DNA from 2 places in the Micromonospora sp. NPDC005161 genome. Region 1 is predicted to be linked to the other one. Evidence: riboswitches for the same ligand, from Rfam matches in the RefSeq annotation. Region 1 holds a riboswitch; the other holds the start of a gene.

Region 1 (7,674 bases):
AGCAGAACGAGCTGGCGGCGAAGAAGAAGCAGATCGACGGCGAGATCAAGCGGCTCGAGGCCTCGCTGCCGAAGACGACGATCAAGACCGAGGGCTGCCCGACCATCAACGGGGTGGCCAACGCGGCCGCCCAGAAGGCGATCAAGACCGCCTGCCAGCAGGTCGGCGACCCGTACGTCTGGGGCGCCACCGGCCCGAACTCGTTCGACTGCTCGGGCCTGACCCAGTACGCGTACAAGGCGGCCGGGATCTACCTGACCCACCACACGGGTGACCAGTGGCACGAGGGCAAGGCCATCTCGCGGGCCGACGCCCGCCCCGGTGACCTGGTCTTCTTCTTCAGCGACCTGCACCATGTCGGCCTGTATCTGGGCAACGACAAGATGGTGCACGCGCCACGCGCCGGCAAACCGGTGCAGGTGGCCAGCATCAACAACATGCCGGTCGCCGGGTTCCGCAGACCCGGCTGATCCAACAGCCACGACGAGGGCCCCCGGTCGAACGACCGGGGGCCCTCGTGCCGTTCAACGGTTCAGCGGGGTGCGCCCACCGTGGACGGCAGGAGCTGTACGTCGGCGAGGTCGACGTACATGATCCGGTGACCGAACTGGATCTGCGCGTACCGGTTCTGGCCGCGGATGACCGTCCAGTCGCCCGGCGAGGAGCCGTCGAACGTTGTAGCCCGGTAGTACTCGCCCGGCAGCACCGCGCCGACGGCGTACCGCTGGCCGGCCGCCAGGGTGTACTGCAGCGGCGAGATCGGCTCGTATGGCACCCCGGCCGGGTAGGCGGCCTCCTCGGGGTACGCCCGCCCGTACACGGGGATGGTGGCCCGTCCGGGCTTCGGGGTGGCCACCACGCCGACGGTCCAGGTGGCGGTCGGCGCCGACGCCGGGTTGTGGAACCACGCCTTCTGTCCGAGATACCAGATCGCCGTCCAGTCGCCCTGCCGACCGGCGAGGGCGTACGTCTGGCCGGCGGAGGCCCGGGTGCCGTGGTCCGACACCTCCATCGTGTTCGGGGTGCCGTCGGGGCGCAGTGCGATGTCGTTGACCAGCGGCGCGTCCGCGGACGGCGCACTGCGCAGCACCACCGACGATGAGCCGCGCGGCGCGCACGGCACACCGGCGGTGACGCAGCCGGTGAACGCCGGCTGGTTGGTGGCGTAGTCGGGGCCGATCCGGACCAGCCCGGAGGCCGGGATGCCGGTGTCCAGCCGCGGCGCGTGCAGCAGCGTGAAGTAGTGCGTCCAGTCCCAGTACGGGCCCGGGTCCCAGTGCATCCCGCGCACGGTGGAGGCGACGGTGCCGGGCACGTTGTCGTGGCCGATGATGTGCTGGCGGTCCAGCGGGATCCCCAGCTGCAGGGCGAGGTGCCGGACCAGCTTGGCGGAGGTCCGGTACATCGCCTCGGTGTACCAGGTGCCCTGCGCGGCGAAGCCCTCGTGTTCCAGCCCGATCGACTTGGCGTTGACGTACCAGTTGCCGGCGTGCCAGCCGACGTCCTTGGTCTTCACGTGCTGGGCGATGTGCCCGTCCACCGAGCGCAGCGAGTAGTGCCAGCTCACGTAGGTGGGGTCCTGGACGAGTTGCAGCGTGGTCGCCCAGCTCGCCTCGGTGTCGTGGATGACGATGTACTCGATCTTCTGCCGGCCGGGTCGGTCGGAGAGGTCGTGGTTGCCGTAGTTCCCGGCGCCGAACGCCTCGTAGGGCGCCGGGATCCACTCGCAGGAGATGGTGCGGGGGCACTCCAGCCCGTCGGGGCGGGCGAGCCGGCGCAGTCCCAGCCGGTCCAGCCAGGAGCGCTGCGGTTGGATTGCCCGGGCCGGCAGCGTGATCCGCTGGCCGTCGTCGGTCACCCGGGACTCGCCGGCGCCGATGGTGGTGAACACCTCGTCGGCGAAGGCCGCCGCGGCGTCCGCGCTGTCCGCGCCGGCGTAGCGGGCCACCGCGCCGTACCAGGCTGCCGGGTCGGTGCCGGCCCCCACCGGTGCGCCCAGTTCCCGCTGGTACGCGGCCAGCAGTGCCGCGCCGCCTCAGATGTTGACGCTCGGGTCGGTGCGCAGCGACTCGGGGGCGGCGCCGGTCAGTGCGGCGGCGGCGTCCATGGTCTGCAACGCTGCGGCGGGCGGCGCGGGATCCTCGGCGGGTCGGGGCGCCATCTCCCGTGCGGGGCGGGAGTCGTCGCCGCGCGGGTCCTCGGTGCCGGCGTCGTGGTGGCTGCGCCCCGGTAGGGCGGCCACGTGCCGGGCGTCGGTCAGGTGCATCGGGCCGTAGCCGCCGCTGGTACTCGGCGTGCCGGCGTTGCTGTCCCAACGTGACTCCAGATAGGAGACGCCGAGCAGCACGTCGGCCGGTACGCCGTACTCGGTCGCCGCGGCGGCGTACTGCTGCTGGCGGTCGGCGGTGGGTGCGGCCACGGCTGGGCCGGCGGGTAGGGGAACCGCGGTCGCGGCGGCGACCACGGCGGCGGCGAGCAGCGCGCGCCGGCCGGTGGACAGGGTTGGACCGTGCATCGAACCCCCTAGATCTGAAGGGCGAAGTGAGGTCACCTTCGCCCCGCCCGGGGCTCCCGTCAATACCTTTCGACCTACCGAGGTTCGTGGAAGGAAACCTTCGTTCCCGGCCGTCGTCGCCGGCAATCGGTACGGAGTGTCACGGCCCCACCGGTTGCGGATCGGTAACGGTCGTCTCTACTCTGGTCATTCGTCGGGCCGACAGCAGCTCCGCCCACCCGGGCGGTAACGGACCGACACCGCCGAGTCGCTTCCGAGCGAGCCGGGGACCCAGGTTTCTGGGGTGAATCCGCAGCCACTGCGGTAGGGCGTCCACCTTCCCGCCCGAACCCGTCAGCTAACCCGGTAGGCGGTCGGGAAGAAGGAGTACGGAACCCGGTGGCTCACCATGCCCCGCGGCCGTCGTCCGAGCGGTCGGCGTCAGCCGGCCCGACGTCGATCGTGCCGCGCTCACGCTGGTCCCGCTTCACCACCGCCCTCGCCGCCCTGGTCGGCGTTGCCGTCGTCCTGACGGGCAGCGCCACGGCGGCCCACGCCGACCCCTCCGTCGCCGAGATCGAGCGCCAGATCGACGCCGACTGGAACAAGCTCGAACCGATCATCGAACGGCACAACGCCACCCGGGCCGACCTGGCCGCGAAGCGCAAGCAGGCCAACGCGCTGGCCGCCCGGATCGCCCCGCTGGAGCGCCAGGTCGACGCTGCGATGGACAAGGTCAGCTCCCTGGCTGTGCGCGCGTACAAGGGCGAGAACGTCTCCACCGTCAACGCCGTGCTGGGCAGCCGGTCACCGAGCGACGTGGTCGGGCAGCTCGAGATGCTCGACCGGTTTGCGCACAACCAGCAGCAGGACGTGCGGCAGGTGGCCGACCTGCGTGACCAACTGGCCGCGCAGAAGGCGCCACTGGACGAGATGGTGGCCCAGCTGACCCGGACCGAGGCCCAGCTGGCGGCCAAGAAGAAGCAGATCAACGACGAGATCGACCGCCTGCAGAAGCTGCGCCTGAAGGTTTACGGCAACGGTGGCGGCGGTCCGCTGCGTCCGGCGCCCTGCCCGGCCAGCTACCCCGGCGGCGGTGCCGGTGTGGCCGTCAAGTTCGCCTGCGCCCAGATCGGCAAGCCCTACGTGTGGGGTGCCGAGGGTCCGAACTCGTACGACTGCTCCGGGTTGATGCTGGCCGCCTGGGCCAAGGCCGGTGTGTCGCTGCCGCACAACGCCGCCCAGCAGAGCCGGGTGACCAAGGACGTCAGCCGGGCCAACCTACGCGCCGGTGATCTGGTCTTCTACTACAGCGACATCCACCACGTCGGGATGTACGTGGGTAATGGCTGGGTCGTGCACGCCTCGCAGGCCGGTCAGCCGATCAAGATGAAGAAGGTCGACGACGGCCCGATCCACAGCTACGGCCGCCCAGGCTGAGATGTAAGCAGGGGCCCCTTCTTAACGCCTCCGGTATAGGAGGGGCCCCTTACTAACACGGCGGGCGCATTGCCCGACGAGTGGCTTCAGCGGGTCGGCCAGGTGCGCCAGTGCTGCCAGGCGCGGCTCGGGGTCGGCCCGCGCTGCCCCTGGTAACGCGAGCCGTACACCACCGAGCCGTACGGGTGCTCGGCCGGCGAGGAGAGCCGGAAGATGCAGAGCTGCCCGATCTTCATGCCCGGCCAGAGGGTGATCGGCAGGTTCGCCACGTTGGACAGCTCCAGCGTCACGTGCCCCGAGAAGCCCGGGTCGATGAAGCCGGCGGTGGAGTGCGTGAGCAGACCGAGCCGGCCCAGGCTCGACTTGCCCTCCAGCCGGCCGGCGAGCTGGTCGCCCAGTGAGATGACCTCGAGCGTCGAGGCCAGCACGAACTCGCCCGGGTGCAGCACGAACGGCTCGCCGTCAGGCACCTCGACGACCGAGGTGAGGTCGTCCTGCTGCATTGCCGGGTCGATGTGGGTGTAGAGATGGTTGTTGAAGACCCGGAACAGCCGGTCGAGTCGTACGTCGATGCTGGACGGTTGGACCAGGGTGGGCTCGAACGGCTCCAGGCCCAGCGTGCCGGCCTTGATCTCGGAGACCAGGTCGCGGTCGGAGAGCAGCATCGGACCACCATAGCGGCGTTTGCCGCAGTGACAGGATTCGGTGCCGGTGACCAGCGCGTCGAGGTCGCTGATCGTACATTTGTTCGATAGAATGTCCACATGGCTTCCTGGTCCGAATTCGCCGCCGACGAGCCCCGACTCGCCGACGGGATCCGCGTTCTCCTTCAGCAGTACGGGCCGGGCTTCGGCTATCTGGCCACGGTCCGCGCCGACGGCGGGCCCCGGGTCCACCCGGTCTCCCCGGTCATCACCGACGAGGGTCTGTTCTGCTTCGTCATCGACTCTCCGAAGCGCCGTGACCTCGAACGGGACGGCCGTTACGCGCTGCACTCGTTCCCGCCGGAGGAGAGCGACGACGAGGCGTACGTGGCGGGGCACGCCTGGCCGGTGACCGATCCGGCTCGGGTGGCGCGGCTGGCGCAGAGCGCCCGGGCCGAGCCGCAGGTCGACTGGCGGCTGTTCGAGTTCACCGTCGACGTGGCGATGCTGACCCGCCGCGACCAGCACGGCATGGGCATCACGGGTGGCGCGCAGGGCCGGCCGGCGGTCCAGGTCTGGCTCGATCCGCACGCCCCGCCTGCGGCGGCCGGCCCGGCCCCCGTACCGCAGACCCGCCCGGTCCGCCGCAACCGTGACGTCCAACGCTCGGCCGCCTGACCGGGGCCGGGGTCCTGGGGAAAGACGCCGGTGCCGGCTCCGTCGTGACGGAGCCGGCACCGGTGGTACGCGGGAAAGCTACGCGGCGCGGTACGCGTTCCACGCGGTCAGCATGCGGCTGGCCTGGCCCGGCGTGAACTGGTACATGCACGAGTCGTAGGTGTAGTCCATGAAGTTGGTGATCGGGTCCAGCCCGGCCGCCGAGCAGGTGTTCCGCCCGGTCGGGCACTCGTACGCCGGCGACGCCTCGGCCGGGGTGTCGCTGACGCTGTCACCCGAGCCACCGCAGCCGCCCTGGAAGGTGTGGTAGAGGTTCAGCCAGTGGCCCACCTCGTGGGTGCCGGTGTCGCCCTGGTTGTAGTTGGTGGCCGTTCCGCCCGGCAGTGACTCGTTCAACGCGACCACGCCGTCCATGCTGCTCAGGTTCCGCTGCGGGAAGGTCGCCCAGCCCAGCAGGTCGTTGCTCAACTCGCCCAGGTAGATGTTGAGCGTGTTCTTGCCGCCCACCCGCAGCGAGGACTTCATCGACCGCTCCGCCGACGAGCCCTGCACGATCGGGTACCAGGACGGATTCGTCACCCGGTTGATCTTGTCGAGGCGGAAGGCGAAGGCGGTGACGGCACCGCCGGTCGCACCGGAGTACGCCTGGTTGAGCACGTTGATCTGGGCGGTGATCAGCGAGTCCGGGATGTTGCCACCCGCACGCGTGCTGTTCTCCTGGATCACGTGCACCACCACCGGGATGGTGACGGTGGCCAGTGCCGTGGCACCGGCACCGACCCGGAAGTTGGCGCGTTCGCGCAGCGCCGCCGCCAGGTCGGCGTCCCGCTCGCGTACCTGCTTCGCGGTCAGCTCGTTCGGGTCGTGCTTCGCCGCCGCGCCGGGCTTCATCCGGGCGTTGGCGTGGCTGCCGGTCGGCTCCACGCAGGCGCCACCGGGGGCTGCGGAGAACGCCGAAGCAGCCGGAACGACGCCCACCGCGGCGGTGCTGAGCAGCAGCGCGAGAGTCGTCGAAGCGACACCGGCGGCACGCCGGGTCAGCAGGTTGGGACGAAGTCCCATGGGCCACCTCTTTTTGGCGACGTGGCAGGGGGTGTGTCACGCCGTGGCTGGCAAGGTGTGGCAGACGTTACAACTCATCGATGCATTTGAGAATGGCCATATCTTGTCATAAGGAAACTACTTTCCGTGCACGGTGGCTCAGGGGGGCAATGGTGGTTCTCCGCGGTGGGGCGGGTGGTCGGCCGTCACGTGGGGGCGGGGTACCTGGGTGCACTGGCTGGGTGACTCAGGTACAGTGGTGCCGCTCGCGGGTGTAGTTCAATGGCAGAACATCAGCTTCCCAAGCTGACAGTGCGGGTTCGATTCCCGTCACCCGCTCCACGATCAAGGCCCTGGCCAGGACGCAAGTCCCAGCCAGGGCCTTCGATATTCCAAGGTCAGCGACCGTGCTACGACCGGCCGGTACGGCCCGATGGCCTGACGGCGGGCCGGGCCTGCGGCTAGCGCAGATGCCGGGCGAAGAACCCGGCCGCGTCCTCTCCTGCGAACTGCGGGACACCGGTGTGTCCGCCCATGTTGGCGTGCAGCGTTTTCTCCTTGGAGCCGAAGGCGTCGAACAGGTCCAGGGCCGCCTGCCGGTCGTTCCCTTCGTCATCCCACTGCAGTAGGACATGCAGCGGAATGGTGACCTGTCGGGCCTCCTCGAACATGGTGCGAGGCACGAAACTCCCGGCGAAGAAGCCGGCGGCCACGATGCGCGGCTCGACCACCGCGAGCCGGATGCCGACGGAGATCACTCCCCCCGAGTACCCGACCGGGCCGCCGATCTCGGGCAGCGACAGGAGGGCATCCAGGGCGGCCTGCGATTCCGGGACCGCCTTGTTGACGAGCGGGAGGATGAGGGCGTCGATGATCTCGTCGCTGACCGGCTCGCCGGCCTCCAGCGCCCGGCGCAGGTCGGCGCGGGCCTGCTCGACGGCGGCCCAACGGGGCCGGTCACCACTGCCGGGGAGCTCGATGGTGGCCGCGGCGAAGCCCTCCGCCGCAGAGTGCCGGGCCCGAGCCACCAGACGGGGGTACATCTTGCGCAGTCCGAGCGGGGGGTGGCCGAGCAGGATCAGCGGGACCGGTGCGGATGCGGATCCGGGCGTCCACAGGATGCCGGGGATCTCGCCGAGGGTGAATTCGCGTTCGAGGACGCCGTCGTCGAGGCGCTGCTCGGAAGTGAATCGCATGGTCGTGCCTTTCGGGAGTGCTCGTGAACGGCGCTCCCGGACGACCTATCGCCCGACCGTGACCCCGGAGGGGAGCACCCATGTCGATACGTTCACGGGTACCACCTCCTCGATCTCTCGCACGGCCTCCGGAAAAGTAGCAGTGTCGCCGCGGTCCGCCAACCGGTTTTGCGGGGGCTCG
Region 2 (7,674 bases), on a different contig from region 1:
GCTTCCGCGTCGAGGATGACGTCGCCCTGAAGGGTGCATCGCAGGACCAGACCCGCGGGCCAGTGCGCGAGCACGGGACCCAGCCGTGCGTGCAGGACGTCCAACTCCAGGCCGTCACGGTCCTCGGCGCCGCTGGCGAGCGGGATACCGGCCGGAGCCATGTTCATCTCCCCGTGTCCCATGCCGGCGTGGCCGGTGTGCTCGCCACCGCCCGCGGCATCGTGCGCCATGTCGCGGCCGTCGCCGCCGTGACCCATGCCATGGTGGCCACGCTGCGGGGTGCGGTGGTCGTCGTCAGGCTCCGTGCTGCGGCCATCGTCGTGCTGCGGGCGGTGGCTGCCGTGGCCCATCGCGTCGTGACCCGTGTGCCCAACGGCGTCGTGCTCGTGTCCACCCGCAGGCCTACCCTGCTCGCCGGGCCTCTGACAGGATTGGCCCGCTCCCCCGTGATGCTGCGGGTCCGCGGAACCATCTGATAGGCCTTCGCCGGCGTGGTGGCCGTGCTCGGCAACGCCGCGCTGGTCCCTACTCTCATGCCGTTGCGCGTCTTGGGGTCGGGCCACGTTCACCCGGTGGGTGGCATGTTCGTTGCCGCGATCTTCCGCGTGCTGCCCATACGCGCCCTGGTGCTCGGTCGGGTGATCTTCATGGCGCGCCTCCGCACCGCGGCCGTCTCGGCGATCGCGGCTGTCCGTCTGTTGCCGATCGCTGTCGCGCAGGCCCGCTTCGGCGGCGTCAAGCGCGTTGCGCACGGCGTCCGGGGAGTCGATGTCGACACGGCCCCTCGGTCCGGGAAGCTGGCTCCACAGTCGGTGCGCCACCTCGGACAGCTCCGGGCCTGGTGCGCCGCAGACGGCCAGGACATCGGCGTCCGCTGGGGACTGGGCTAAGCGCCATCCTCGCTCGAGGATGTGGCGCTCGACCGCGGCTCGTGTGAGCCAGTGCCCGGGTGCCTCTATCAGCAGCACATGCGCGTGGCGGGTCACGAGCTCGGCCCATGTGCTGTTCAGACCCACCGCAGGGCCCCCTCGCGCCACGCCCACAGCACCGCGATGAAAGCGCTGCCGAGGAAGATGAACATCTCGACGATGGCCGTGATCCCGAGCTCGGCGACCACGACCGCCCAGGGGTACATGAACAACATCTCAACGTCGAACGCGAGAAACAGCAGGGTCGCCAGGTACCACCTCACGTGGTAACGCGAGAGGGCGTGTTCCTCGGGGGGCCAGCCGGATTGGAACGGCAGGCTGGTCAGCGGCGCTGACGCGATCGCGACGGCGCGATGAGCCAAGTACAGCCCGGCCACGATCACCACAGCCACAAGTGCCATGCCCGCCGCGCCTGCGTACATTGCCGCTCCCGTCGTTCACGCCCGGATGCGCGTCGCTCCTCGGGCGCTGCCGGTCCTGGTCCCGCTGCCCGTCCCCGTCGTCTCGATCCTTCCGCCACGGCCGGTCTCCAGGGCGGACCTCGGCGAGGATCCACCGTCCGCGCACCCGCGGCGCCAGCGGCTGACGCCGGAGACCGTCGCCGCGCACCGGTGGGCCTGCATACTCTCCGGCGCCTCCCCCCGATAGGGAACCTCTGCCATCCTCTTCTACTATCGCCGAATAGTAAGAGAGGCATCCGAAGGTCGCGGCGCGGCGAGCCGGCGAGTGGCGACGAAAGCGTCCACCTCAGTGCGATCCCGGCCGCGCCTCACCACATCAACGGGGACCTCGGCGAGGCGTCACCTCAGCTGCGGTGGAGAGGGCATGGCCGGTTACAGACTGCCTTCGATTGGCTGCCTCAATCCGTTTCTGACCCTAGATCCGTCGGCCTACTCCGCGGTTGCCTCACTGCCAGTCACCGCCGACAACGCGCAACAGCGTAGGCATGGCCCCCTCATCGCCGGGCGGCGAGCCGGGGACCGGAGTCACTGGCGTGAAGCCGCTCCAGCGGTAGGGGTTAATTCCGCTCCGAACCCCTGAGCTAACCCGGTCCGCGTTTCACGGAAGGGAACACTGTGACGGCACCCCTGCGCCGCTGGTTGACACCTGTGGTGGCCGTACTCGCTGCCCTGACGGTCCTGGCCGGACCGGTGCCAGCGTTCGCCGCCCCCTCCACGCCCACCCCTTCAGGGCACGAGGAAGACGACGAACCTCGGTTGCTCAGCGACGTCATCGAGTCGCGCAACCGCGACTACAGCAAGGCCAAGGCCAATCTGGCGAAATCCCAGAAACGCCAGTTGGAACTCGCGATGGAGGGGAAGCGGGCGCAGGGCGAGTTGGATGCCCTGGCGCCCCAGGTCAGCCAGATTGCCGCGCAGTCCTACCGAACCGGCCGCATCGGTGCGGTCGCGATGCTGCTGGACAACAACAGTCCCGACTCATTCGTCCAGCGAGCCGGGGCTCTCGATGAGCTCAGCATGATCAACGCAGCGCGGTTGGCCGAGGTGAACGCGGTCAAGAACCGGGCCGAGCAGGCGAGGCCGGCACTCGACGCCGAGGTGCGCAAGCAGCAGAAGTTCACGAACGACATGGCGCGGCAGAAACGGGAGGCGGAGAAGGCCCTCTCGCTCGTCGGAGGTCAGGGCTTCACCGGAGGTCTGGTGTCGGCTACGTCGCCGGTGGCCCGGATCGCCCCCGGCCGCACGTCCGACGGGGACTGGCGGCCCGAGTCGTGCTCGGAGAAGGACCTCACCACCTCCGGCTGCGTCACCCCCCGAGCACTGCACATGTACAAGGAGGTCAAGCGGGCCGGCTTCAACCGGTTCGTCGGCTGCTACCGCTCCGGCGGCCCCTGGGAGCATCCCAAAGGCCGGGCCTGCGACTGGTCGCTGCAAAAGAGCGGCTTCCGGTCCTGGTACAACAACGACACGCGCATGTATGGCAACAATCTTGCCGCGTTCCTCCTGCGCAACGCCGACCGCCTGGGTATTTACTACGTGATCTGGAACCGCCAGATCTGGTTCCCGGCTACCGGTTGGAAGTCCTACAGCGGACCCTCCAATCATACGGACCACGTCCCCGTGTCGCTGCTATAGCAGCCGCCTGACTGGCCCGGCCAACTAGATTTCACCGGTCTGGTGACGGCCTGCCGTGTCGGGCGCCGGGGCAGTGACGCTGCGTACCTACTTGCTGCCCTGACGCGGGACGGTCAGCGTTTCGGGCGGAGGGCGTCAACCCGGACGACGGACTGGTCAATGTGCGCCTCGGTGAGCTGGCCGCGGCGAACAAGAGCAGCCACGGTGTCGAGAGTCTTGTCGAAGATTTCTGGGTCGTATACCTGCTGGTTGGCGAAGACAAGTAGGTCGACACCCGCCTGCAGCGCCAGGTGGGCCGCCTCCGCGGACCCGTAGCGGCGGGTGATGGCAACGGCCTGCATGTCGTCGCTGACCACTGGTCCCTGCCAACCGAGTTCGCCGCGGAGCAGGCCCGTCACGACTGGTCGTGACAGCGACGCGGGCCGGTTCGGGTCTAACTGTGTGTTGAGCACGTGGGCGGCCATCACGGAGTCCGCAAGTCCGGCCTGGATGAGTCGTCGGAACGGCTCCAGCTCGATGGGCTGCCAGGTGGAGCTGACGTCGACGACCTCAAAGTCGGTGTTACCGGCGGCGCTGCCCGATCCTGGGAAGTGCTTGAGGGTGGTCTTTACACCGGCGGCGCGATGAACCTGGATCTCCTCGGTGGCGTTGGTGACGACGATGTCAGGATTGGCGGAGAAGCTACGGCCGAGTTTTCCAATCGCCCGGCTTTCGGGATTGACGTTCAGGTCCACGACTGGCGTGTAGTTGAGGTTGACCCCGATCTGCGTCAGGCTGGCGACGAGGCTGCGCGCCCATTCGCGTGTCACCGTCGCCGAGTTCTCGCCGCCGATCTCCGCCTGTGACTTGATCGCGGGAAACCCGTTGCCCGGGTTGAGCCGGGTGGTTCGGCCCCCTTCCTGGTCGATCGACACGATGAGCCGTCCCGGCGAGGCGGTCTTCAGGTCCTTGATGAGCGCGGTGACCTGCCGTGGTGACCGGATGTTGCGCTCAGAATCGGTTTCCAGGTCCCGGTCGAACAGGATCACTCCGCCGAGGCCGGCCCTGACCGCCCTGACGATCCAGTCGTTCTGATTCGCGCGGTCACCGCGGAAGCCCACCACGAGCAGGCTGGCGATTTTGCGCCGCAGCGCTGCCTCATCTGTCCGCCCGGTGGTAGGTCGAGCGGTCCGGGTGGTCGGCGGCGGTGTTGGCGCGGTGGCTTGGCTGGCCCCCTGGCAGGCGGTCAATGCGGCCACGGCGGCCGAGCCGGCTCCCGTGAGCAGAAACCGGCGAGGCAGACGGAGCTGGTTCACATCCGCACAGTAGGGGCCACCAATTCCCGACCATGAGCGAACGCGAAAGAGTCACTCGTTCGATGCTCTCGGGCGTCCGTCGGCAACCCCTGCGCCGCCGCGAGTCCGTCCGCCGTCCCACCCGGATCAGGCGCAGCACCTTCAGTCCAGCAGGCAAGCCCTACGCTCGGTCAGCGTCGACAGGGGTTGAGGTCCTACCACCGGTGCCACGAGTAGAGCCGTGCAGGCGCAGGTCAAGGACGGCGGGCGCCCATGTACGGCATGGTTTCCATGCGCGCCATTTTCACCGGTACCCCCGCCCTCGATGCATGAACGATCAGCCCGTTGCCCACGTACATGCCCACGTGATGGAGGTCGCTGTAAAAGAAGACCAGGTCACCAGGTCGCAGGTCAGCGCGGGCTATCGGGGTTCCTTCACGCCACTGCGCCCCGGTGAAGTGGGTCAGAGACACCCCCGCCGCCTTCCACGCGTACTGCGTCAGGCCAGAGCAGTCGAAGCTCGACGGCCCGTCGGCGCCCCAGACGTAAGGCTTTCCGATCTGTGCGCAAGCGGTTCGCACTGCGGTGCCGGCTGCTCCGCCGATGTAGACGGCGGGACACGCGCCGATTCGCAGTGCACCACCAGAGCTGCCACCGCCGGCGGCTTGAGCTCGTAGGCGTTCCAGCCGGTCCACCTCGGCCTGGATGACCTTCCTCCGCTGCGCCAGCTCGGCGTCCAGACGTTTCTGCTTGGCGACAAGTGCCTCAACCTGGGCGCGCTGCGCGGCGAGGTCATCACGCAGCTTCACGACGTCGGCGATCTTCGCCGCATCGGACCGCGCCACGTAATTGAGCAGCGCCAGTCGGTCCGCCAACATTTGAGGGGAGGTGCTGGACAAGACAGCGTTGACCGCCGAGGCCGGAGGGGTCCGATACTGCCGCGCTGCCATGTCACCGATCTGCCCCAGTGACATCTCCACACGCAGCTGCAGCGGCTGAAGGCGTTCACCGAGCTGCTTCGATTTCTTCTGGTTCGCGAGGAGCTCGCTGTGCACCTTGTTGTAATGCTCGATGACGGGTTCGAGCTTCTCCCACGCCTGGTCCAGCTGCTTCTCTACCTCGGCAGGGGATGGAACCGCGAGCGCGGGGGATGTGAAGGGCGCGAGCAAGCTGACCGCCACAACCACTGCCGCAGCCGCGAGGCCGTTACGCATTCTGCGTTCAAGTCGCAACAACACGTTTCTGGTACCTCTCGCTGAAACAGCCGCGCCAGCATCACAGGGCGTGACGGCAGGTCGGTGGACAGCGATGGACGGTACCCTGATCCACGAACGCCGTCTACTACCTCGGTGTAGTAATCGGCTCAGGCGTCGTGTCAGCAGGACAGAGCCGCAGCAGCTACAGGCGCTTCGACACGTCGCCTATCCGGCGACCGAACAGGCTTCTGAATGGCCGCATCCCGGCTAACCGGCGCAGGGCAGATCGGACCGTTGACGCCCTGCTTGGGGCGGAGAATGGGTGTCGTTCGAAAAGCTCGGAACACGTCTGCGCTTCGTGTCCGGGGCCCCCTCAGGATCCTAGGGGTGCCGCGACGACCGCGGTCAACGCCGCGGCGCGCCGCCGGCAACAAGCGGCGCTACCCGTGAGCCAGGCACGGCGGGGCCTGATCGTCCTGTTGGGATGCCGGATCGGCCAACCACGGCGCCTGGGGCAAGGGTCAAGGGGTGGTGATCTCCCCTGTGGTCGAACTACTATCGCCGACTAGTAGGTGCGCGACAGGGTCGGTAACCCCCGTGCCGATCCTGTCGCGCACCGCTTCACGTCCGCGCGGTCTACTGACACCCGTTCTTAGGAGCGACATGGCGAAGAGGCACAAGGCCCGGCCGACGAGGCGACCGGGGGCAAGCCTGGCAGTCCTTCGCCCCGTCCTCTGGTCGGCGCTGCTCACCGCGGTGGCCACCACGGCCATCACCGTGCCGGCCTACGCGAATCCGCCCCTGCCCAACGCCATTCCTGACACGGGCGCCAGGCCGGTTCCCTCCAGCCCCGTCCAACTACCCGGCGGCGGCGCCGTTGCACCGCCCACCCTGGGAGCGACGACACCGACCGGCTTGGGACCGTTCGCTGCCCAGATCCTGGCCAAGGAGACCGAGGTAGCCACCCTCGGCGAGCAGCTTCTGACGCTCCAACAGGAGCAGACCCGGACCGAAACCGCGTCGCAGGAGACCGAGCGGCAGCTACAGGTCACGCGGGCCGCGCTGCTGAAGGCGCAGCAGAACCTCGGCCCCACCGCCGCTGAGGCGATGAAGCGAGCGGCCGAGTTGCCGCCGGGCGAGGTCGGCTCCCATCTGCAGGATCTCGGCGCCCTCCTACGCATTCAGAAGGGGCAGCAGCGCGCCGGCGACTCCCAAGGGAGCGCCCGTGACCTGCTGCGCGTGCAAGCGACGGAGCAGCAAGCAATCGCCGCGCACAGCGCCGCGTCGACCGCCGCTCAGGCCGCGCGCGCGACCTACACGACGGCAGAGGCGACCTTCAAGAGGCGGCAAGCCGAGCTGCTGGACCTTCGGCGGCGCAATACCGGCAAGATCGAAGCGCTCGAGCGGCAGCGTGACGCCGCCGAGCGGCAGCTACGTCCGAACACCACTGACGGTGAGAGCGTCGCTGGGATGGTCGCGAACCCTCGCGCTCTCGCGGCGGTCCGGTTCGCTCGGGCCCAACTCGGCAAGCCCTACGAGTGGGGGGCTGAGGGACCCAATCGCTACGACTGCTCCGGGCTTGTCTCTGCGTACCGATCGCAGGGCGCCGACTTTGACCAGCTGCCGCGCGTGTCGCGGGATCAGTACAACGCCACTCATGGTCGCACCGTTGACCGCAGCATGCTGCTCGCCGGCGATCTGGTCGTCTTCGCCTCGGGCTCTAGCTGGACCACGATCCACCACATGGGCATGTACATCGGCGACGGCAAGATGGTCCAGGCGCCCACCACCGGCGATGTAGTCAAGATTTCCTCCGTCTGGTGGTCACGCTTCTACGCCGCAACACGGGTGATCCCGGCGGTCCCCGCGCCCACCACGTCGCCTTCGGCACCGCCGCCCATGGCCACGCCCAGGCCCACTCCGTCACCCAGCCCCACTGCGTCACCCAGCCCCACTGCGTCGCCCAGGCCCACTCCCACGCCTACTCGACCCCGCCCCACCCCGACGCCTACCGGCCCCGAGCCGACCCCGACCACACCCAGCCCTACCCGCTCACCGACGCCGTCGACCTCTCCGTCGACCAGCAGTCCAACCCCCACCACCCCGACCCCGAGCGCGTCAACGACTAGGCCCTAGACCTCGTCCGCAAAGTGTCGGCGCGAGTGGCGCTTGGTCGGCT

The links. A riboswitch is a leader RNA that binds a small molecule or an ion and turns the genes downstream of it on or off. The one in region 1 is predicted to bind cyclic di-AMP.
Region 2: linked by a shared signal. The riboswitch ahead of ACWD5O_RS26390 (coiled-coil domain-containing protein) and the one ahead of ACWD5O_RS02575 (C40 family peptidase) in region 1 are both predicted to bind cyclic di-AMP.

Annotation. Positions count from the first base shown of each region.
Region 1 is NZ_JBSFYQ010000002.1:85,522-93,195, reverse strand. It holds gene ACWD5O_RS02590 (C40 family peptidase) at 1-470, shown strand, start outside; gene ACWD5O_RS02585 (N-acetylmuramoyl-L-alanine amidase) at 533-1,987, opposite strand; gene ACWD5O_RS02580 (lysozyme family protein) at 2,036-2,515, opposite strand; cyclic di-AMP (ydaO/yuaA leader) riboswitch at 2,746-2,881, shown strand; gene ACWD5O_RS02575 (C40 family peptidase) at 2,894-3,934, shown strand; gene dcd (dCTP deaminase) at 4,021-4,599, opposite strand; gene ACWD5O_RS02565 (pyridoxamine 5'-phosphate oxidase family protein) at 4,699-5,256, shown strand; gene ACWD5O_RS02560 (zinc metalloprotease) at 5,335-6,318, opposite strand; tRNA gene ACWD5O_RS02555 (tRNA-Gly) at 6,566-6,639, shown strand; gene ACWD5O_RS02550 (alpha/beta fold hydrolase) at 6,759-7,493, opposite strand.
Region 2 is NZ_JBSFYQ010000032.1:62,582-70,255, forward strand. It holds gene ACWD5O_RS26370 (hypothetical protein) at 1-161, opposite strand, end outside; gene ACWD5O_RS26375 (hypothetical protein) at 189-476, shown strand; gene ACWD5O_RS26380 (hypothetical protein) at 573-890, shown strand; gene ACWD5O_RS26385 (NADH-quinone oxidoreductase subunit A) at 1,007-1,351, opposite strand; cyclic di-AMP (ydaO/yuaA leader) riboswitch at 1,857-2,001, shown strand; gene ACWD5O_RS26390 (coiled-coil domain-containing protein) at 2,006-3,025, shown strand; gene ACWD5O_RS26395 (glycoside hydrolase family 3 N-terminal domain-containing protein) at 3,139-4,320, opposite strand; gene ACWD5O_RS26400 (NlpC/P60 family protein) at 4,554-5,537, opposite strand; gene ACWD5O_RS26405 (C40 family peptidase) at 6,159-7,631, shown strand.